Regions from separate parts of the Pseudoalteromonas sp. '520P1 No. 423' genome, predicted to be linked through region 3. Evidence: predicted binding sites of a transcription regulator. Region 3 holds the regulator's gene; each other region holds the start of a gene.

What was found. Region 3 encodes MetJ, which represses methionine synthesis genes. Its sites were predicted from a motif close to TAGACGTCTAGACGTCTA; they were not measured.
Positions count from the first base shown of each region.
Region 1: PSA_RS15550 (methylenetetrahydrofolate reductase) is a predicted target of MetJ. The motif match lies at 3,023-3,040, and genes of this name have one in related genera.
Region 2: thrA (bifunctional aspartate kinase/homoserine dehydrogenase I) is a predicted target of MetJ. The motif match lies at 2,694-2,711, and genes of this name have one in related genera.

Region 1 covers NZ_BBZB01000001.1:3,398,164-3,405,673, reverse strand. The annotation lists gene PSA_RS15560 (peptidase domain-containing ABC transporter) at 1-577, shown strand, start outside; gene PSA_RS15555 (alpha/beta hydrolase) at 1,035-1,883, opposite strand; gene PSA_RS15550 (methylenetetrahydrofolate reductase) at 2,028-2,984, opposite strand; gene PSA_RS15545 (pitrilysin family protein) at 3,252-6,170, shown strand; gene PSA_RS15540 (GGDEF domain-containing protein) at 6,243-6,506, opposite strand; gene PSA_RS25330 (response regulator transcription factor) at 6,558-6,659, opposite strand; gene PSA_RS15535 (hypothetical protein) at 6,858-7,142, opposite strand; gene PSA_RS15530 (hypothetical protein) at 7,419-7,510, opposite strand, start outside.
Region 2 covers NZ_BBZB01000001.1:3,255,518-3,263,027, forward strand. The annotation lists gene thrB (homoserine kinase) at 1-96, opposite strand, end outside; gene thrA (bifunctional aspartate kinase/homoserine dehydrogenase I) at 106-2,523, opposite strand; gene PSA_RS14940 (response regulator) at 2,776-3,141, opposite strand; gene PSA_RS14945 (HAMP domain-containing sensor histidine kinase) at 3,349-5,112, shown strand; gene rdgC (recombination-associated protein RdgC) at 5,351-6,259, shown strand; gene PSA_RS14955 (HDOD domain-containing protein) at 6,310-7,149, opposite strand; gene PSA_RS14960 (Zn-dependent hydrolase) at 7,331-7,510, shown strand, end outside.
Region 3 covers NZ_BBZB01000001.1:4,901-12,410, forward strand. The annotation lists gene metL (bifunctional aspartate kinase/homoserine dehydrogenase II) at 26-2,386, opposite strand; gene metB (cystathionine gamma-synthase) at 2,472-3,647, opposite strand; gene metJ (met regulon transcriptional regulator MetJ) at 3,895-4,221, shown strand; gene PSA_RS00045 (hypothetical protein) at 4,314-5,105, opposite strand; gene PSA_RS00050 (methyl-accepting chemotaxis protein) at 5,192-7,219, shown strand; partial or broken gene PSA_RS00055 (cupin domain-containing protein) at 7,453-7,510, opposite strand, start outside.

The DNA of each region.
Region 1 (7,510 bases), 3.4 Mb from region 3:
ATCAGTTGCGATTACCGGTCCTTCAGGTTGTGGGAAATCTACTTTATTAAAATTGATGTTAGGTTTAAATCATCATAATAGCGGTGATATCCTCATTGATGATATTCCACTAAATCAATTAGGACCTAGTCAATATCGTCAACAAATAGCTGCGGTAATGCAAAATGATGAGTTATTATCAGGCTCTGTTGCTGATAATATTGCTTTTTTTGATACACCAATTGATATGGAGCGTGTAGTCTATTGTGCTGAATTAGCCGCGATACATGATGATATAAGTAAAATGCCGATGGGGTACGATAGTTTAATTGGCGATATGGGGTCTAGTTTATCTGGTGGCCAAAAACAACGGTTAATCTTAGCAAGAGCTTTATATAAACAACCAAAAATATTATTTATGGATGAAGCTACTAGTCATTTAGATACAACTCTTGAATCAGATATCAATCAGGCAATAAAACAGTTAGATATAACCCGTGTGATCATAGCGCATAGAAAAGAGACGATAGCTTCAGCTGATAGAGAAATAAAACTAATAAAAGGGAATGAAATATCAAAGGTTGTTGAGAAAGCTTGATAAACCAGATAGTAAAAATATTGTATTAATAATAGTTTACATAAAATAAACGCGTTAAATTATTTATCGCGTTTATTTTATAATTATCTTTCAACTACTAATCAATGATTATTAAAAGCAGTATCCAGTTGTATCGCAAATAATCGGGCTTGTAGCACAAACTTTAGGGCTAGTGTATAAATTCACACCACCACCAATTTTAGGTGTCATATCTAGAGGTATTGATTTTTCATCATGAGACAAATTTTTATATTTTTCTTATTTAATTTAAGTTTCATTTGTTTTTCCTTTTTAAAATGAGTTTATATACTTATACGCTGTACCTGTTAAGTAAACTAATTTGACGCATAAATATACATTTATTAAACTGAAAATATAATTCACTTTAATATTAAATTATCAACTTGATTTTATATACTGATTGATTTTGTTCAGATAAAGTTTGTCTTTGATTAAATTAATAGTTATCTTTGTGGTGTAAAAACCTTAAACCATGGTACCAAGCTAACATACCAACAGTTCCATGCCTTTCTTGTTCAAAGTAATCTACTTTTACACTTGGCGTTAAGTTTTTAGTATTTTTTACTTTGTTGGCAAATGTTAAACCCCATTGATAATTTGTTTTACCAATTTTTCCAAGATGTGAGTTATTAGCTAATGCAAAATATATTTTAGCTGATACGTTTTCTAAATCTTTTTCAGAATAAACACGATTTAGGTAATTATCATGCCAAATATAAGTCGCATCTGTGATCAAGTAGTGGGTAAATAATTCAGGTTGACTCAATAATACATGGGCAGTAAATAAGCCTGCAAAAGATTCACCAATTAATGTGCGCTTATTATTTACACGAAAGTTATTTGCCATATAGGGAAATAGTTCTTTATTAATGAAGGCGATCAGTTTATTAGCATCACCTACCTTACCTAAATCATCTAATAACTTCCCCTCAAATGTAAATTCGGCAATGCTAGGTGTGAGATATTGCTCTCGAGAACCGACATTAGGGAGTGCAACAATAATATGCTCCTCAATTTGTTGTTCTAAGTTATAAGAGCTTAACGACTCAACCATACCCACTAAACCTTTAAAACGGGTTAAATCGCCGTCTAATGCGTAAATCACAGGGTAGGTTTTATTTGGTTTTTTATTATATGACGGAGGTAAATAAACAGAGAATGGGCGGTTTTGTTTTAATATTTGAGAATCTAAATGATGGGTTTGACCAATTTCAATATTCTTAGCTTGGGCAGCTAGAGAAACGGTTAATAAAATGATTAATGAAATAAACTTAAATTGACGCACGCTAACTTCCTTAAATTTTTTTAATTTAATATAAAGGCTTTTATTAGAAATTAAAAATGGGAAGTTGTTTCTATATGTTTTTAAGCAATAAAAAAGGCTTAACTAAATAGTCAAGCCTTTTACTGACGGGATCGTTTAAGTCATTTAAGCGATTTGTTTTTCAGCTAGGTTTAATTCCATCGTTGCTTTTAATAAGCGGTAAAGATTAATAGAGGCATCTATCTCTTCTTTACGATTTGTTAAACTTTCTATGTTTAAACCTAATGGCACATCTAAGTGTGCGCAGCTTTGTAAAATTTGGTTTAGATTGTCACGACAGATCCTAATAGATTCATTTAATGAATCACTTGAATCTAATATACGCCACTTTGTAGCTTCAGGCACTGAAATGCCTAACCACTTCATGAAATCTAACGTCTTTTCACCACCACATGGCGTGAAAGTTAGAATAATACGTTTTGGCGTGATCCCTTTATGACGACAGCTTCTTGAATAACTCGTGATTAAATCAATTGTTTCTTGTGCATTGTAAACTGCTTGAGAAATAAAAAACTCACAACCTTGATCGATTTTTTCTAATAAACGGTCATGTTCATTGCGTTTGCTTGCGTGACGTTCGGCAATTGTAACGCCACCTAAAAATACTTTACTTTTGTGGTTTGCTAATGTTTTATACGCATTCGGTAGGCTCAGTTTGATATCTCCACTAGAAGATGGACTACCTACTAATACTAAATTTTTAAGTTTGAATTTTTCTGCGGTTTCATCTAACCAAGCGTTAAACTCATTTTCATCACGTTGAGCCACACTTTTGTATGTAATCACGTCTAATTCAGATAATTTGCTAATAAGTTGGCTATATTCACGCGGATCAATTGTTTGTTTAAACGGGAATGGGCGTGGTACAGCTGTTCGACTACTTTCATCTTGGATGTCGTAAATGATCACGCCATCGTATTCAATTTCATGTAAACGATCTAATAGTTTATTAGCTATGGTTTCTAGTTGTGCTTTATCAGTGCCCATTTTTGGTGGAGTAGTACCGATCAGATATACACCTTGCTTTGGGTCTTGAATTTTCTGTTTTAATGATAAAGCCATTTTTTTTCCACCGTAATTATCTTAGGAATTAAATATAGCAGCCATTTAGACGTCTAGATAGTCTTTTTTTGTTGAGTCTTTTTCATTTGGCTTGAATTAAATTCAAGTTGATGCTTTGATGGCATAGTAATTACTGTTTACATTTTTTCACGTTATTCATCGGATTTACTCGATTAGAAAATATTGCTCTAGCATAATGAGGATGTTTGGTACTAATAAAGTTTAGTTCAATTAGTATTTCATATAATAAAAGTTCAGGGGAAATGAATGAAATTTAAAGTACTGGCATCTGCAATGGCTGTGTCTATGGCGTTATCGGGTTGTGTATTCCATATTGATGCAAATAATCGTGATAATAATGACAACTCTGCACAGGCTTCATCACAACAAACAGCAAGTGTAAAAGCCACTAAGCAGTCAAACAATAAAGTTTTTGCACAAGATTATGTATTAGAAGAGTTATCAAATGGCTTAAAGGTTATGGTAGTTAAAACTGATTACCCGGACGTTGTGTCATTACAAATTCCAGTATCTGTTGGTTCTCGTGATGAAGTAGAAGTTGGCAAAACAGGCTTTGCTCACTTTTTTGAGCATATGATGTTTAAAGGTTCAGAAAAATATCCGCAAGAAGTCTATTCAGATATTTTGAAAAACTCAGGTGTTGATAACCGCGCTTATACAACAAATGATTATACAAACTACCATTTAAACTTTTCAAAAGAGCATTTAGCTAAAGTATTAGAAATAGAAGCTGATATCTTTCAAAATTTATCTTATACAGAAGAGCAATTTAGAACAGAAGCTCAAACGGTTAAAGGCGAATATTTAAAGAATAATGCAAGCCCAATTCGTAAATTGTTATCAGCTGTACGCAAAGAAGCATTTGATACCCATACATACAAACATACTACTATGGGTTTTTTTGAAGATATTCAAGCAATGCCAGATCAAATGGAATATGGTCAAAAGTTCTTTGAAAATTTCTATGTGCCAAAAAATGTATCATTAGTTATTGTAGGTGATGTAGATCCTGCTCAAACTATGCAATTAGTTAAACAAACTTGGGGGCAGTGGCAAGCAAAGGGCGTAGATGCTGTTGTACCAGCAGAGCCTAAACAAACTGCGCCTAAATACATTCACGAAAAAAATGATGGCTTACCTGGTCATTGGTTATTAGTGTCTTACAAAGGTACGGCTTGGCAGCCTAAGCAAAAAGACAGAGCGGGCTTAGATTTAATCTCTCAACTTTATTTTTCTGAAAATTCAGATTTATATCAAGAGCTAGTAGTAGAAAAACAAATTGCCAGCCAAATGTTTACTTATAATCCAGAAACCAAAGATGAAGGCTTATTACACGTATTTGTGAAGGTAGATAAAGAGTCTGATTTAGCGGTAGCACGAGATTTAATCAATGATACGTATGCACAAGTGCGTACTGAGTTAGTGAATGCTGATAAGTTAGCTAACTTGAAGTCTAACTTAAAATATAGCTTTATAAATGGTTTAGATTCATCTCAATCAATTGCTTCAACACTTGCAAGTTATATGCATTTTGAGCGTGATCCTGAAGTGATTAATCAGCTTTACGCTAGTTCAGATGCAATAACAGCGCAAGATATTAAAACTATCGCAAATAAATATTTTGTAGATAGTAGTCGTACAACCGTGACTATGTCTGATTTAAAAACGGTATCAGGGTTTGAGCAAGAAGTTGATTTAAATACAGCAGTAACGGCTTTAAATAACAAACCAACAAAACGTTACTTTAATGTATTAGATAAAACAAATGACTCACCTTTAGTTGATGTGAACTTTTTATTTTACACCGGCGCGGCTGCAGATCCACAAGGTAAAAAAGGCTTAGCTGCATTAACCGCTAATATGATTTCACAAGGTGGCTCAGAGTCTCGTAGCTATAAAGAAATCAAAAAAGCCATGTATCCATTGGCTGGCAGTTTTTCTGCTCAATTAGATAAGGAAATGATGTCTTTTTCTGGTAGAGTGCATAAAAATAATGCTGATACTTGGTATGCATTAATTAGCGATCAATTATTAAATCCAGGCTGGCGTGAAGATGATTTTAAACGCATCAAAAAAGAAATGATCGATGGCATTAAGTCAGGTCTAAAAGCCTCTAATGATGAAGAGTTAGGCAAAGAAGTGCTTTACGCTAAACTTTATGAAAACCATGTATATGAAAGTTATAACTATGGTGATTTATCGGATTTAGAAGCGATCACTTTAGCAGATGTTAAGGCTTTTTATAAAGCAGAGTTAACACAAGCTAAATTAAACGTCGGTATTACAGGTGCGATGCCTAAGAAATTGAAACAAGACATGTTTACAGATTTAATGAGCCTGCCTAAAGGTGATGAATCTAGATTAACAGTGGCAGATGCACCTAAATTAGTTGGCCATCATGCAACTATCGTTGAAAAGTCAGCTAAATCGACAGCTGTATCATTTGGTTTCCCTATTGATACCATTCGTAGTGATAAAGACTGGACAGCACTTTGGTTAGTACGCTCGTATTTTGGTGAACATAGAAGCTCTAATAGCTTCTTATATCAAAGAATTCGTCAAACGCGTGGTATGAACTATGGTGATTACTCTTATATTGAATATTTCCCTCGTGGTATGTATCAAACAAAGCCTGATGCTAATTTAGGGCGCTCTGAACAAATCTTCCAAATTTGGCTAAGACCATTACGTTCAAATAATGATGCTCATTTTGCAACACGTACTGCTTTATTTGAATTAGACAACTTAATAAAAGAAGGTATGACACAAGAAAGTTTTGAAGCAACTCGTAATTTCTTAACTAACTTTGTACCACAAATGGTTGCTAGCCAAGATAAACAGTTAGGTTATGCGCTCGATAGCCAGTTCTATAAAACGGATGAGTTTGTATCTTATGTACGTAAACAAATAGAATCTCTAACAGTTGAAGATATAAACCGTGTAATAAAAGAGAACTTACAAATTGATAATATTCAATACGTATTTATTACGGGTGATGGTAAAGATATGCAAAAACGCTTAGCGTCTGAGCAGGTTTCACCTTTAAAATATAATACTGATAAACCAGCTGAACTTATCGCTGAAGATAAGATCATTGAAAGTTATAAACTGAGTATTCCTAAAAAGAATATTGAAGTATTAGCAATAGATGATGTTTTTAAATAAACTTTTTAGTTTTTAAGATAAGCCCATTGCAATATATGTTGTAATGGGCTTTTTTATGTAAAAATTGATTGATTAGTTTTCTACACGTGTTTCAGCTTGCAATATATTGGCGACAGCGATCAGTAATTCATCTCCTGCATCATGTCCAAGTTGATCGTTTATAGGTTTAAAGTTATCTAAATCAATCATAACTAAGCTGACGTCATGACTTTGTCGTTTTGCGAGCACCAGGGCTTTTTCTAAAAATGGCATTAAAAAGTGGCGGTTATATAAGCCAGTTAGATGATCTGTCATAGCGACTTGTTCTAATGCATGTTGCTGGTGTTTTACTTGCAAATATAAATGATGGGCTAAAACAAGGTTATTTACTCTTGCTGCTAGCTCTGCTTAGATCACAGGTTTAGTGATGAAGTCGTTTGCACCTTTTTTTAATGCATCAATGCGTTGTGTTGAATTGAGTTTTCCCGATAGCGCTAAAATTGGGATCAAAGACTTTCCATTGTCTTATTTGCAACAGATAAATGATCTTCTACATATAATACATGACCAGATCTTTCACATTTTATGATTTCATTTTGAGTGCTAAACTTAATACCTGTCATATTTGATAAGTGCATTGAAATACATATGAAATCAAAGGTACTTTTATAATAATGCATAAGCCAATTAAAACCGCGCCTATAAATATCATATTAATTGAACCAAATTTCTCTTGAGTTTGCCTGTAAAAAGTGAAGGTACAAACATAGCTAGTACGTGCCATTGAATAATAAAAGCGGAGTCTTTGAAGTCAAAACCATGGCGGTGCATGGCAAGGGGGGTTGCTGTCATCCATAGGCTCATTAAAGTAAAACTAATCATTGCAGCAGTAACAGCTATGATAAATTTTGGTTGTATTAATATCGTTTTTAAATCCCTTTTAGGGTCTTCATTTTGTGCTTGTTGTACTTTAGCAGAAGAGACAAACTGCAATATAAAAATAGCCAAATTATAAAGGCAGGCAAGGGCTATAAATGTATTGCTAAAATTAAGCGAAGGTAATAATTTCTCGACCTAAATCGCTAAGTTTCGACCTAAAATGGCTGAGATTATGCCACTTGCCATTATAAATGAGATTACACGACTTGGATTTTTTGGATCAGCCTCAATCGCTGCAAAGCGATAAAGGGTGGCAAAAAAATAAGCTAAATGAACTTTTTTCTAATGCATAAACCGCTATTAAAATACCCACGATGCCGATTGCATTAACTAAGCTAAAGCCATTTTTTCTGCCTGTTTTGCCATTAGTAAGGAGGCTGGAATAGTTGCAAATAATAAACCTAAACTTTGTGTCGCAACGG
Region 2 (7,510 bases), 3.3 Mb from region 3:
TGTAATAGGTTTTAATGCCGCACCTAAAGAATCAAAGCCAACTCCAAAGTTACCAATTGAAGCTGGGGCATACACATGTAAATTATTTTCTAACATGATGAACTCCTAACGTGATAGCGTTTTTAATATATCAGCAAATACACCTGCTGCAGTTACTTCAGCACCTGCACCATAACCACGGATAACAAATGGTTTTGGTTGGTAGTATTGGCTTAAAATTGCTAATGCATTTTCGCCATCACGGATATCGTTTAGTGCATGTTCAGCTGTTACAGCTTCAATGCCGACTTTACAGTGACCATCTTTAATTGTACCAACATAGCGTAAAACTTTACCTTCAGATGCCGCAGCTTTAACTTTATCGTTAAATTGCCCATCTAGTTTTGGCAACTCTGTCATAAACTCTTCTACAGAGCACTCTTCACAAAAACCTGCAGGTAGAACTGATTCTACTTCAATATCAGATAACTCAAGCTCTAACCCTGATTCACGAGCTACAATTAATAGCTTACGTGCCACATCAGTACCCGATAAATCATCTCGTGGATCAGGTTCAGTAAAGCCACTGTCTTTTGCTTTTTGAGTTGCTTGTGAAAGTGTTAAACCATCTTCCAACAAACCAAACATGTAAGATAATGAACCCGAAAGTATGCCGCTAAAGCTAATTAATTCATCACCTGCGCCAAACAATAATTGTAAGTTATCTAATACAGGCAGACCTGCACCAACGTTTGTTTCATACAAGAATTTACGATTATTCTTCAAACTTGATGCTGTTAACTCGTGGTAATAAGCTTGAGAACTTGTATTTGCTTTTTTATTAGCAGCAACCACATGGAAGCCAGCCTCAAAGTAAGATAAATATTGTTCTGCTAATACTGATGAAGAGCTACAATCTACAATTACAGGGTTGATCAAATGATTTTGCTTAACAAACTTTTCTAATGTTGCGATATCAAAAGACTGTTCAGAGTCAGCCAACTGCCCTTGCCAATTAGTAAAGCTAACACCTTCTTTATCTAGTAGTAACTTTCTAGAGTTTGCTACGCCATAAAGGTTAAGTTTAATATTTCTCTTTTCTAACCAAGCTTGTTGTTTTTCTAATTGCTTAACTAGCTCTGCACCTACTAAACCACAACCTAATAGAAATACGTCAATTGAAGGTATATGAGTGAAAAAGTTTTCGTGACATACTTTAACTGCGTCATTGCATAATTCGCCATCAATCACAGCTGAAATGGCACTTTCTGTAGAGTCTTGTGCAATCGCTACGATATTTACTTGTGCTTGAGAAAGTGAGCCAAAGAATTTAGCAGCCAAACCTTTATGGGCTTTCATGTTGTCACCAACAAGCGTCACAATTGCTAAATCTTTTCTGACTTGAATAGGTTCAATTAATGAGGCTTTTGATTCTAGTTCTAATGCTTGTTCTAATGCATTTAAAGCCAACTGTAAATCTTCTTCATGAACACAGAAACTAATACTGAATTCGCAAGATGATTGTGTGATAAGTACAATTGATACATCATCTTTTGCTAAGGCATCAAATACACGCGATGCCATGCCTACTTTGCCTTTCATACCAGGGCCTGAAACAGTTAGCATCGCTAAATCTTCTAAGCTTGATAATGCTTTAACCGTTTTATCATCACCTGCCACATCACTGATCAAAGAGCCTGATGAATCTGGATTATGGGTATTTTTAATTTCACAAGGAACAGACGCTTTAGCGCATGGAAGAATCGTTTTCGGGTGAAGTACTTTGGCACCAAAATAAGATAATTCCATTGCTTCTTTATATGAAAGGTTATCTATTTTTACTGCTTTAGTAATAAATCTTGGATCAGCACTGTAAACACCATCCACATCTGTCCATATTTGACAAACTTCAGCCTCTACACTTGCTGCAGCAATTGCTGCTGAATAATCTGAACCATTACGGCCAAGTGTTGTTAGTTCGCCTTTATCATTGCTAGCTGTAAACCCAGGCATGATATATACCTTGCTTGGTGCTTGAGACATTTGCTGTTTAAAGCCACCTTTAGATGCTGACACACTTGCTACAGCATCTAAATAACCACCTTGAGATGAGATACACTGTGTTGCATCTAAATAAGTTGGTTTAAACTCAACTAATAAAGCTTGCATTAAGGCAACGCTAATACGCTCACCAAAGCTTATTACATAGGCTTTTACAGCATCAGGGCATAAACCTAATAACGCAACACCTGATAATTTTTGCTGTAATTGTGAGAAATCAGGCCAATTTAATATTTCAAAACCAGCTTGTTCTACTTGGTGTTTTAGTCCATGACTTCGCTCAACAAGTGCAGCCCATTGCTCTTCAAATAATTTACTGTTTTGAGCAAGTTCAGCTAACTCTACTAAACTATCTGTCATACCACCTGGCGCAGATAATACCAATAACGTCTCTGATTTAAGCTGTGATTTAACCAAACTTGCCACTTTGGTTAAACATTCATAATTGGCTAGAGATGACCCACCAAATTTTAATACTCTCATTTTTCCCCATTCCCGTTCTATCAAATCAAAAATTTAAAGGCTAAAAACAAAAAAGGCCTGAGCTCTTGGGAGAGCACAGGCCTTTTTTCTATGTGTACCGACCTATGCCACTATCCTGAAAGGATGTTGGTTGTAATAATAATTGAGGTCAATACAAAATTTATAGCGTTCATACGTCTAGACTGCCTGAACTTAGGTTGTTATGTCAATGTAAAAATGAGAATAATTTATCTATTTTAGATATAAGGAAGCTTAATGGATACCAAATTTATGCAAAGTTGAAATTAACTCTTCTTTATTAACTGGTTTTTCAATGAAATTTAAAGCACCGAGCGCTTTTACTCTGTGTTTCATTTCAGGCTGAATGTCTGCGGAAATCACGACTGTAAAACATTCTATTTTTTCAGCTTTAATCATTTCAAGCACGCAGACACCGTCAATAATAGGCATAGTCAAGTCTAAGCATAACAAACCAATTTCTTGATTACGTAAAATGTCCAAAGCTTCTTGTCCATTACTTGCTTGCATAAAGTTGAAAATATAATTGTCTTTGAGAATACGGATCACCTGCTTTCGGGCGACCATAGAATCATCACATACTAGAACTGGAAATATCATGTTATTATTAAATCTACCATAAAAATAGCACTATTAAAGCTAAATAAAGAACCCTAATAGTCTCATACATGTTTCATTGATTGAACTAGATATTTCATGGTTTTGATATAAACTATAAAAATATTTGATAAAGCAGCAATTTTTATTTATTTTTGCTATGTTTAAATAGCGCTTTGTAAAACTAAATAAAGGAATTTCAGTTAATTCATGTTACAAAAAAGCCTTTCAAAAAAACTATTAACAAACGTATTGTCAGTATATTTTCTACTGACATTCATAGTAACATGTGGCCAAGTTTTTGCTGAATATTATAATGCAAAGGACTTTATCCGCGATGAATTAACAACCCTGCAAAAAACATTTTCTGGCAGTTTAACCCGTGCTATTTGGGAGTTAAATACACAACAGACAGTGACAATCGCAGAAGGCTTATTAGCAATACCTTCTATTGAAGGCATAATCGTCAGAGATGATAGCGGTGAAGTGATATCTCAGTTAGGACGTACTTTAGATATTGTAGAGCTATACAGTGAGCAATTGGTTCAACATTCATCACTTATTGAAGATGCGCCATCTGGCCTATTTGGTTACACCTTTCCACTTATTTTTGAGTTTTCTGGTCGTGCAACACAAGTCGGCGATGTGACTTTATTCTCAAGTCGAGAAGTTGTTTTAAGCCGTATCATGATATCAATATACTTTTTGATTGGAAATGCTTTTATAAAAACCACCTTTCTTATTATTTTATTTTTATTAGCCTTTAGACGTTTATTAACTGAGCCTTTAACAGATTTAACACAACAAATTGAAGACTTAGAATTAGATGATTTAGAAGGCCGAAAGCTTGAGATTCATACCAGAGAGCATAACGAACTTAAAATAATGGAACTGTCATTTAACAATATGATAGATAAAATTACAGACTATAAAGCTCAGTTAGAATCCACTCAAAAAAAATTATTAGAAAGTAATGAAAAATTAGATCAACAAAACTTGGTATTAGAGCAAGAGGTGGCCAGAAAAACCTCCACATTAAGTCAAGCTATGATGGACTTACAGCAACAAAAATATGAATTAGAAAAACAAAAAATCACATTAACCGAAGAAATAGAGTTACGTAAAGATACAGAGCAAGAATTAAGGGCTAACCATACTGAATTACAACGTTATATTGATGAATTAAACCAAGCCCAAGAAAGATTGGTAAGCTCTGAAAAAATGGCTGCATTAGGCGGCTTAGTTGCTGGTATTACTCATGATATAAACACACCAGTTGGTATAGGTGTGACTGCGACCTCTTTTTTACATGAACGTTTAATTCAAATAGAAACAGCATATAAAGACAAAACTCTCTCACCTAAAGCCCTTGAAAATTTTATTAATGATGCAATGCAAAGTACCGGGCTACTGACAACAAACTTACAGCGTGCTTCTGAACTTGTTGCTAGTTTTAAACAAATCGCTGTAGATCAAGCTAGTGAAGCCGTAAGAACGATAAATATCAAAGACTATTTAAAAGAAATTATACGTTCATTGCATCCAAAACTTAAAACAACGCAACATAAAATAAATCTCGATTGTTCTGAGGATTTAATTTTAAACTTGCCTGCAGGTGCGATAAGCCAAATATTTACAAATCTAATAATGAATTCAATTATTCATGGATTAGAAGGTGTCACTTTAGGTGAAATTAATATAACCATTACCGAAGATAATGACTTAGTGAACATTAAATTTAAAGACAATGGAAAAGGTGTTGAATCATCTCAACTCTCTAAACTATTCGACCCATTCTTTACAACTAAGCGAGATCAAGGTGGTAGCGGCTTAGGTACGCATATTGTTTTTAACTTAGTAAAACAAACCCTATCAGGTGATATTGAGGTAAGTTCTAACTTAGGTGAAGGTTTAACTTATGATATTTCATTTCCAAAAAACATGCCTACTCCTATGAGTATTTTCACTGAGTAATGTGAACAATTTAATCATCAAGGCTTAAATCTATCCATGATTTAAGCCCGTTAATAATTAACTTTGTTTAATTAGTTTATTTTTCAAACTAATTCCTGCTTCATCAATTTATTCTCTTTCTTTGTCTTAAATAAACTTGTTATTATGGCAAATATCCAAGCCACAGAATGTGAATTCAGCTTAATATAGTTAAGTGGCTTAACTTATCCAATTGGTATTAAATATTAGGAATATATATATGTGGTTTAGTAACCTGATTTGTTACAAATTTAAGCAAGACATTTCATACCAACAAGAAGAATTCGAAAAAGCATTAGAGCAAGATATTTTTCGCCCATGTGGCAGCCAAGATTTAAGTACTTTTGGTTGGACTAAAGCACTTGGTAAGCATGGTAAAATGCTGTCTCACTTCTCACAAAAATCTATCTTAGTATGTGCAAAGCGTGAAGAAAAAGTGCTACCAGCAGCGGTTGTAAATGAGCTAGTTGCAGAAAAAGTAGAGCAAATAGAAGCTGAAGAAAACCGTCCTGTTAAGAAAAAAGAAAAAGACGAAATTAAAGAAAACTTATTACATAGTTTACTACCTCAAGCATTTAAAAAGTCTAGCCTACAATTTGCATTTATTGACTTAGAAAAAGGCTGGTTAGTTGTAAACTCAGGTAGTTTTAATAAAGCTGAAGAATTACTTGCGTTATTACGTAAATCTATAGGTAGTCTTCCTGTTGTTCCTGCATTTGTGAATTTCGATTTAGGTTTATTTTTAACTGATTGGTTAAGCAAAATGGCACCACCAGCAGGCTTTGAAATTGGCTTAGACGCAGATTTACAAGAACCTGATGAAAATGGTGCTCAAGTTAAATTAAAACAGCATGACTTATCATCTGATGAAGTTCAAAATCACCTTGAGAATGGCAAGCAAGTAACTAAACTCGCTTTAGATTGGAATGAACGCATCAAATTTATGTTAGTTGAAGACGGCAGCATTAAACGTATTAGTTACTCTGAAGTATTAAAAGACGAAAATGCCGATATTCCAAAAGAGGATATGCTGGTAAAACTTGACGCTGACTTTATGCTAGCAAGTGAAGAATTAAAGTTAATGCTTGAAGATCTATTATCTAGTTTAGGCGACGCTGAAGAAGAATAGATATAAAACAAAAAGGTGACAATTGTCACCTTTGTACTTATTTATTTCGATTAAGAAAATGCTGATTTGACATCGTTACGAATATTTAAGTAATCATCTTCTTGTAACATCTCTATTGAAGGGATAATACCCTTTTCGACATAAGAGCCTAACATTTCATCTTTATTACTGACTTTCAATACTCCTTCTTCTATCGCACCAATACGGATAAAGTCTACATAACATGCGTTACTCGGGCGATAATTAGGGTTTGACCAGCTTTCAGCAACTTCAACAAAATCATCAGTAAAGCCCCAGGCTCGCATAATTGAACCGCCTATTTTACCGGCAAGTTTTTTAATACCTAAAGCTAAAAATGCAGGGTTGGCAAAAACTTCTGGATGACGCTCTGCTTCGGTTAAAATAGGTAAAACACCAATATTATATACAAGTGCGGCTAACGTGATGGTATCTAAGTTTAACGAGGTATGTTTATTGTTTTTCACATAAATTTGCAGTAAAGCAATGGCACTAGAAGCGACCTCTAAGGATTTTTGCCAAGATTTATCTAAGTAATTTTTTATTAAATCATTTTGAGATACAAATAATTGCTCCATTGCCATTGCCGTTGCAATATTCTTAATTTGCCTTAAACCAATTCGTGTAACAGCCTGATTTAATGTAGATACTTTAACTGTTCTCCCTAAAAAAGCACTGTTTGATATTTTAATCATTCTTGCAGCAAGTGCAGGATCTTGACCAATTACATCAGCCATTTCCATCAGGTTAACGTCAGGGTCATCAGCAGATTCTCTCACCTTAACAGCAATTTCAGGCAAGGTCGGTAATACAAGTGTATCGTTATTAATTTTTTCAATTAAGATCGTAAGTAATGCATTCTCAGTTGACATAAACCTATTTCCTTTCGCTACCCCAAATAAAGAGGCTGTAGATTTTATTATCTATTTGAAGTATTGACTAAGTTCACGATAAAGTTAAGAAAAATTTAAATGTTTTTTTAATTTAGTAACTTTACAGGCATTCTGTTCACCATTACTCTAAGAGCCTCACAAAATAACAAGCGAACTAAAAATGAAATTTAACAAAATTAGCTTAGCACTCATACTTGCAAGCGCAACACTACTTAGTGCATGTGATAAAGCTCAAAATGCCCCTGCAGAAACACCTAAGACTTCAACTGAGTTAGTGTCAAGCTCTCAAGATAGACTTGATATCTATACCACAGTCGCTTTAACAACTGATTTATCATCA
Region 3 (7,510 bases):
AATTAATTCTTTTAAAAGTCTAAAATTACTTTACTAAAGAATTAGTTAACCAGTATAAATCAGAATGGATACCTGCTGCTGTTACTTCTTTACCGGCACCAGGGCCTTGAATAACAAGTGCATTTTCTTGGTACCACTGACTCTTTATTACAAAAATATTATCACCCGCTTTTAATGTTGCTAAAGGATCGTCTTTAGCAACGGCTGATAATCCAACTTTAGCAATCAGTTTATTTTCTGTTAGGTTAAGTTCAGCAACATATCTCAGTACTAAGTTATCTTTTGCAGCATTTGATAGCTTTTCATCCATATAAACATCAAGTACATCTCGTTTATTTAAAAATGACTGCCAATCACCTTGGGCTAATTCTAGTGGCATCATAGGTGTGAGCTCAATATCATCTAAATCTAGCGATAAACCCACTTCCCTTGCAAGGATAAGTAATTTACGTTGTACATCTCGACCAGATAAATCTTCTCTTGGATCTGGCTCAGTATACCCCATACCTTTTGCTTGTAATAATAGCTCTGAGAAAGGTGCTGCACCATCATACTCACAACACAACCAAGATAAAGTACCAGAGAAAACACCAGACAAACGCCCAATTTTATCACCTGAGTGTTGTAAGTCGTTTAATGCAAAGTTAATTGGTAAGCCTGCACCCACACTTGTATTGTATCGCCACTTTAAATTACGCTCAGACAGTTTTTCTCTTAAACTATCATACCAAGTAGTTTGCGCAGTACCTGCGTATTTATTAGCACTGATCAAGTGACAATCTTGCGATACAAAATCAGGATACAACAAACTAAACTCTTCGCTAGCAGTTATATCAATAACCACTTTATGCTCGTAATCTAACTGCTCTAGTTGATTAATCAGTGTTTCTTTTTCATAACTCACAGCTGTATTTTGCCACTGTGATTGCCAATCAGATAAAACGATACCATCTGTATTGAATAGCATATTTTTGCTACGCACTAAGCCTACTAGTTTTACTGGGATCAGTTGATTTAAACATATTAGTTGCTGTTCTAACTGCTCAATAAAGGTTGCACCAACATTGCCAAGGCCAGCAACAATAACTGCTAGCTCTTGAGAGTCGCTAATGAGTTCATCATGTAGCACAGTTAATAAATCAGTATCAAACGCTTGTTCACACAATACTAAGCCATACTCATTACCTAAAAGGTCTTTTTGAGAAAAGGCAAAACGCACATTAATATTATATTTTTGCAGCAGTTTACTTGCTTGCTCTGTTAATTGCTGTGCAACTGAGTTTGGACAAACAATGCCTAAACCAAACAAGTTAGATTCAATTAAATTTGCACGCCCTGATAAATGATTAATCACTGTATGGGTATAAGATGCCGGAATTAATAAATAAGTATCACCATCAAGGTCAAAGTGATGCAAACTATGCTGAATAAGCTGGCTTAGCTCCCCAATTTCTCCATCTGCTAATTCTTCTATTTTCACCAAGTCATGATTATCTAGAGTTGTTAAGAAGTACTTTTGTTTTGCGCTACCTTTTTTAACGATTTCCGTACAACTACTATGACTATCAAAGCTGCTTCTAACAACTAGCTTAATATCGGTTTCTTTTAGTGGGGTTAATGTTTTAGCATGAAGTACAGGATTGCCTAATCTTGCCAATAGATTTGCTTGCTCTCGGCACACTTTTGAATATTTTATAGCATGTTTAACTTTTCTTGGATCAGTACTGTAAACACCTTTGGTATCAGTCCAAATAGTCACACTTTGCGCATTACAATAACGTGCGATTAATGTTGCGCTATAGTCACTACCATTTCGCCCTAAAGTAACAGTTTCGCCATCAATATCTTTAGCAATAAAACCCGTCACTACATTAAATTGCTGTGCATTTAAAACTTCACAACTTTTTTGATTAATTTCATGCTGAAGCTGGCCATCTTTTAATAACAGTAAATCTCTGGCATCAAAAGATTGCGCTTTATAATCTAGCTGCGTTAAATATTGCGCTAATAGCCTTGAAGACCATACTTCACCATGCGCTAAAAGCTGTGCTTCTATTAACTTATTTTGTTGTGCTAATTGAGTTATTGCATCTAACTCAATATTTAATTTATCTAACGCATGAACTTGTTGCTCATCAATTAACAGTTCACTTATCAATTCTACTTGATGGTTTTTTAATAATTTAACAACATCGCAAATGCCTTGTACATCATTTTGCTGATAACACTGCCATAGCTTAACAAGTGTATTTGTCGTTTTACCTGCAGCAGAAACTACAATTGAGTCACCTAATTGACAATGACTAATTATAATATTCGCTACCGCATGATATCGCGCTGCAGAACTTAGGCTAGAGCCACCAAATTTATGTACTGATTTATTCATTTCAATTTACCAAATAGCTTCATTAGCAGAAGTTAAGCACTTAACATTTGCAATATTTATATCATTTACAGTGTAATTTAGATTCTTAAGATTTTGAACCTACACCGGGTTTTGTTGCTACAAAAGTACGTTCTAAATCATTTATTAAATCTTGAACATCTTCAATTCCCACTGAAACTCGGATCATTGTATCGCCAACACCCGCTTCTAATCTTGCGGTTTCATCCATACCTGCATGAGTCATAGTTGCAGGATGACAAATTAGGCTTTCAACACCACCTAAGGATTCCGCTAAAGTAAATTGCTCAACACTTGTTAAGAATTTTGCTGAGTCGTTAATATCACCTTTAATATCAAAACTCACCATACCGCCAAAACCTTTTTGTTGTTTTTTAGCGAGTTCATGTTGTGGATGAGATTTTAAACCTGGGTAATAAACTTGATCAACATATGGGCTTTTTTCTAGATACTCAGCAACAGCCATCGCATTTAGCTCATGCTGTTTAATTCTCACATTTAATGTGCGAATACCACGTAAAGTCAGGTAGCTATCAAATGGCGCACCTGTAATACCGATATTATTTGCCCACCAAGCAAGCTCAGCACCTAACTCTGCTGTTTTAGCGATTACAGCTCCGCCAACAACGTCAGAGTGCCCATTAATGTATTTAGTTGTTGAATGCACAACAATATCTACACCTAATTCTAATGGATTTTGTAATGCAGGTGATAAAAATGTATTGTCGGCTGCAACTAATGCACCGCACTGCTTAGCGGTTGCAACCACTTTACTGATATCTGTTAAACGTAATAACGGGTTACTTGGTGTTTCTATCCATATAACTTTAGGTTTGATATTAAGAATTTCATCAAAACTTGCATCTAATGTGAAGTTAACGATTTTTAATTTTAATAAACCGCGTTTTTCTAAACTTGTGAATAAACGGTAGCTACCACCATAGCAGTCGTGTGGGATCACTAAAGTATCTTTAGATGATAATAGTTGTGTAATTAAATGAACTGCAGCCATTCCTGTTGCAGTAATAATGCCTTTTTCTCCACCTTCTAATTCAGCTAAAGTTTCAGCAAGAATGTCTCTTGTTGGATTGCCGCTGCGTCCATAATCGTAAGCACGCTTTTTATCAAAGTCAGCAAATGAATAAGTAGTTGATAAATAAAGAGGCGGAACCACTGCACCGTGATGTTTATCTGCTTCGATGCCTTTTCGTACAGCTGTTGTTGCTTTTTTTACTTGAGTCATTTTTAATACCTACAACCAATTAGATGTTTAGACGTCCAAAAGGTTAATTCAATAAGTTTGGGAAGTCAAAACTTTTATCCATCTAAATAGCTAAACATCTTAAATTTGACTATCTTAGATAAATAGATAAAATTTCGGGTCAATAAAACAATTAAAATTACATAAAGTAGTTCTATTAGACTAGTCAGATTAGTATAATTTAGCTCGACAACAAAAGCGCGGTTTGAATAAAAGGCAATTTAAGTATATGGCAACAAAATGGAATGGTGAATATGTTCACCCATACGCAGAACATGGTAAAAAATCAGAGTTAGTTAAAAAAATAACTGTTTCGATTCCATTAAGTGTTTTAAAAGTACTTACTGACGAAAGAACACGTCGACAAGTAAATAACTTGCGTCATGCAACAAACAGTGAATTACTGTGTGAAGCATTTTTACATGCATTTACTGGACAGCCGCTACCCAATGATGAAGATCTGAAAAAAGATAATCCAGATCACATTCCAGCTGAAGTTAAAAAGATAATGACTGAAATGGGTTTAGAATTACCCTTTATGGAAGATGAAGATTAATTATTTTCAGCTTTAGCTAAACTAAAATATTATGTCCATATAATAAAAAGCCAATTAATTTTAATTGGCTTTTTTATGCGAATAATTCAGATTTAGCAATTTTCCATGGCTTTAAATAAGCACGTATATTGATATTCAAATTCTAATTGAGTTATTTTGCTACCATCAATAATTCTATTCTCAACCGTATTTAACGAATAAGTCGGGGCTTTTACTTCTAATTGTAAGCAGGCTTGTTGGTAAAATTCTTGTTTTGTTGGATGATCAGGACTGACTAGATTAAAAAGCTGTTTTGGTGTTTGCCATTGTTTTAATAAACAAATAATACCAGCCATTACATCTGTTTGATGAACCATATTAACCGCCGCCAAAGCGCTACTTTTTAGATGTTTACCAGATACAAACTTACCAGGATGACGTTTAGGACCAATTAACCCAGCTAAACGTACAACCTTACCTAAATCTGCTAACTGTAAAACTTTTTGCTCTGCTTGATTAAGCAACTTTTGGCGCTCTGTAACTAAAGTTAATGTGCTTAATTCATTATATTCAACTGGTGCATTTGGATAAATACCCGTTGAAGAACATAATAAAAAACCTTTCATTTTAAGTTTTATTGCAAGATCAATCGCCTGGTTTAAACTCTCGATATAGTTATCTCTTGGTGTGATACAACACACCCAATATGCTCCCTCTAAACTAATATTGTGCTCTAAGTCATTTTGATTATTTACATTAAAGTAATGGATCTGCTTTTCATTTGCTAATTTTTTTGAGCGGCAAGTCTCTTGGGTAATAACTCCAATCTGTTGTAAATTGGTACTTAATTTACTACCAAGCCACCCAGAACCTAAAATAACAACATTTACGGGCTTATTTTCCATTAACATTCCATCAATATACTAGCAGTTTTAAGGGATATATGATTATATTACCACTATCTAATTCTCGTTGTACTGTTATGTTAATTATGATCCAAAACTTATCTATTCGGAAAAAAATTCTCTTTTTGATTGGTGGCACGATTGCAGTGCTACTTATAATGGCTTCATGCTTTTTAGTAAATCATATTGCTTCTTTATCTCGTAGCTCAATCGAGAGTGAAGCAAAACAATATGTTCAATCAGAACAACAATCCATCGAATCTTATTTTGCTCAATATGGCAAGATTGTAGAAACATTCGTAACAAATCCATACTTAGTTAACTGGTTTGAAAATTGGACAGCCAGAGAAAGTGATTTAGCGCTTTCCGACGGTTATGATGCTGTAAACCAAGATATGGTGCGTATTAGTGGCAATGACGATAATATTTTATCTGCATTTTTTGCCTCAGGCATAACAGGTGAGTATTTTAAAGAAAATGAGCGAACCACCTTCTATAACGGCCAGCCCTATTACGCCTATAAACGAGGTTGGTGGCAAGAAGCCATGCAAATTAATAGCCTTTACGTTGGTGCTTTATCAGTTGATTTAACAACGGGTAATGTTTCTGCAGTTGTTCAACAACCAGTTTATAGTCCAAATAACAAATTAGTGGGGGTTGCTGGTGTTGATCTTCAGTTAAACAAAATCGCTGACATGATTGAAGATATTAATTTCAACAATAAAGGCTTTGGCTTTTTATTAGATAATCAACAAAAAGTTGTTCACTTATCGAAAAAAACACAACATCAACTATCCATTACAGATGAAAGTGAAAGAGGCAAAGAAGGATTAGATGCACTCGAAACACAATTTGATAATACCTCTGGATTTAAACAACTAAACTCTGAAATGAAAAATAACCTGAACGGCACGAATATAGTGACTTTTAAAGGCGAAGAGTATTATGTTGTTTATCGTCGCTTACAACTTGAGAAGCCAGTTCTTGATTGGTACGTTGGATTATTAGTACCAATGAAGTTAATTGAAGAACCTGTTAAGCAAGCTGTATTCACTACTAGTATGGGTGTGCTGGTTATTTTATTAATTATCGCAGCTGTTATTTTTTGGGCGACACAGATGATCAGTAAACCGATTAGTGATTTAACGCATGTGATGCGAGATATTGCCTCAGGTGACGGTGACTTAACTAAAAAAATTGACATGAATCGCACTGATGAAGTTGGCCAATTAGCATCTCATATGAATAGCTTTATCACTAAACTGCATACATTATTGCTAAAAACAGCCAGTCAAGCTGAGCAAGTTGGCGTTGCATCTGAACATTTAAGTCAAGTGTCTTATGAAACCAACAGTGAAATACAGCAAGAAAAGGAGCAAGTGGATAGTGTCAGTACTGCTGTAACTGAAATGGCTTCTACTGTATTAGAAATTTCACGCAACGCACAAGAAACAAACTCAGCAGCTGCAGAGGTTCAAAACCTTACTAAGGTCGGTACAGATATATCTAATGATGCTCAAACGGCTATGACCTCTTTAGCTTCTCATATCGGTGAAGCATCGCAAATTGTATCTGGCTTAGAACAAGAGTCAGGAAATATTGGTGCTGTTGTTGATGTGATAAACAGCATTGCAGATCAAACAAATTTACTGGCACTTAACGCAGCCATTGAAGCTGCAAGAGCAGGCGAACAAGGTAGAGGATTTGCGGTAGTTGCTGATGAAGTACGCTCTCTTGCAAGCAGAACACAAGAGTCTACTGACGATATTCGCAATATGATCAATAAGTTGCAACAAATAGCGCAGCAAGCTTCAACAATGATGCAAGAGGGTAAAGATCAAGCTGAAAGCTCAGTAACACAGACTCAAGATGTATTAGCCTCGCTTACTGCAATAAGTAATTCAGTAGCAACTGTACAAGATCAGAGTCATCAAATTGCCACTGCGACTGAACAACAAACTTTGGTTGCTGAAGATATTAATACGAGTTTGAATGCAATTAATGACTTAGTAAATAATACATCAGAACATGCTAATGAGCTTGCTAGTGAAGCAAGTGATTTAAATAATTTAGCTTCAGGTTTAAATGAAAGCGTAAATCAATTTAAACTGTAACTACGATAAAAATGTAGCGCGCTTGCAATTAAGTAAGCGCCTTACTTATTTTTAAACACTGAATCAAAATATCCTTTATTCATCAAAATACCAATAACCTAAATTAAGCCAACAAAGTAAACTCTCAATTAAATAATGGTGTTTTAATAATGGCTTTAACATCTTAAATGTCAAAACTTGGTTATTACATAATAAAGGTATAAATTGAGCGTATTTTTCATCTAAATTAATCTGATCATATCTTTGGCTGAGGAAGTAGATACCCCACAGAGAAACTCATTGATTCTTCTA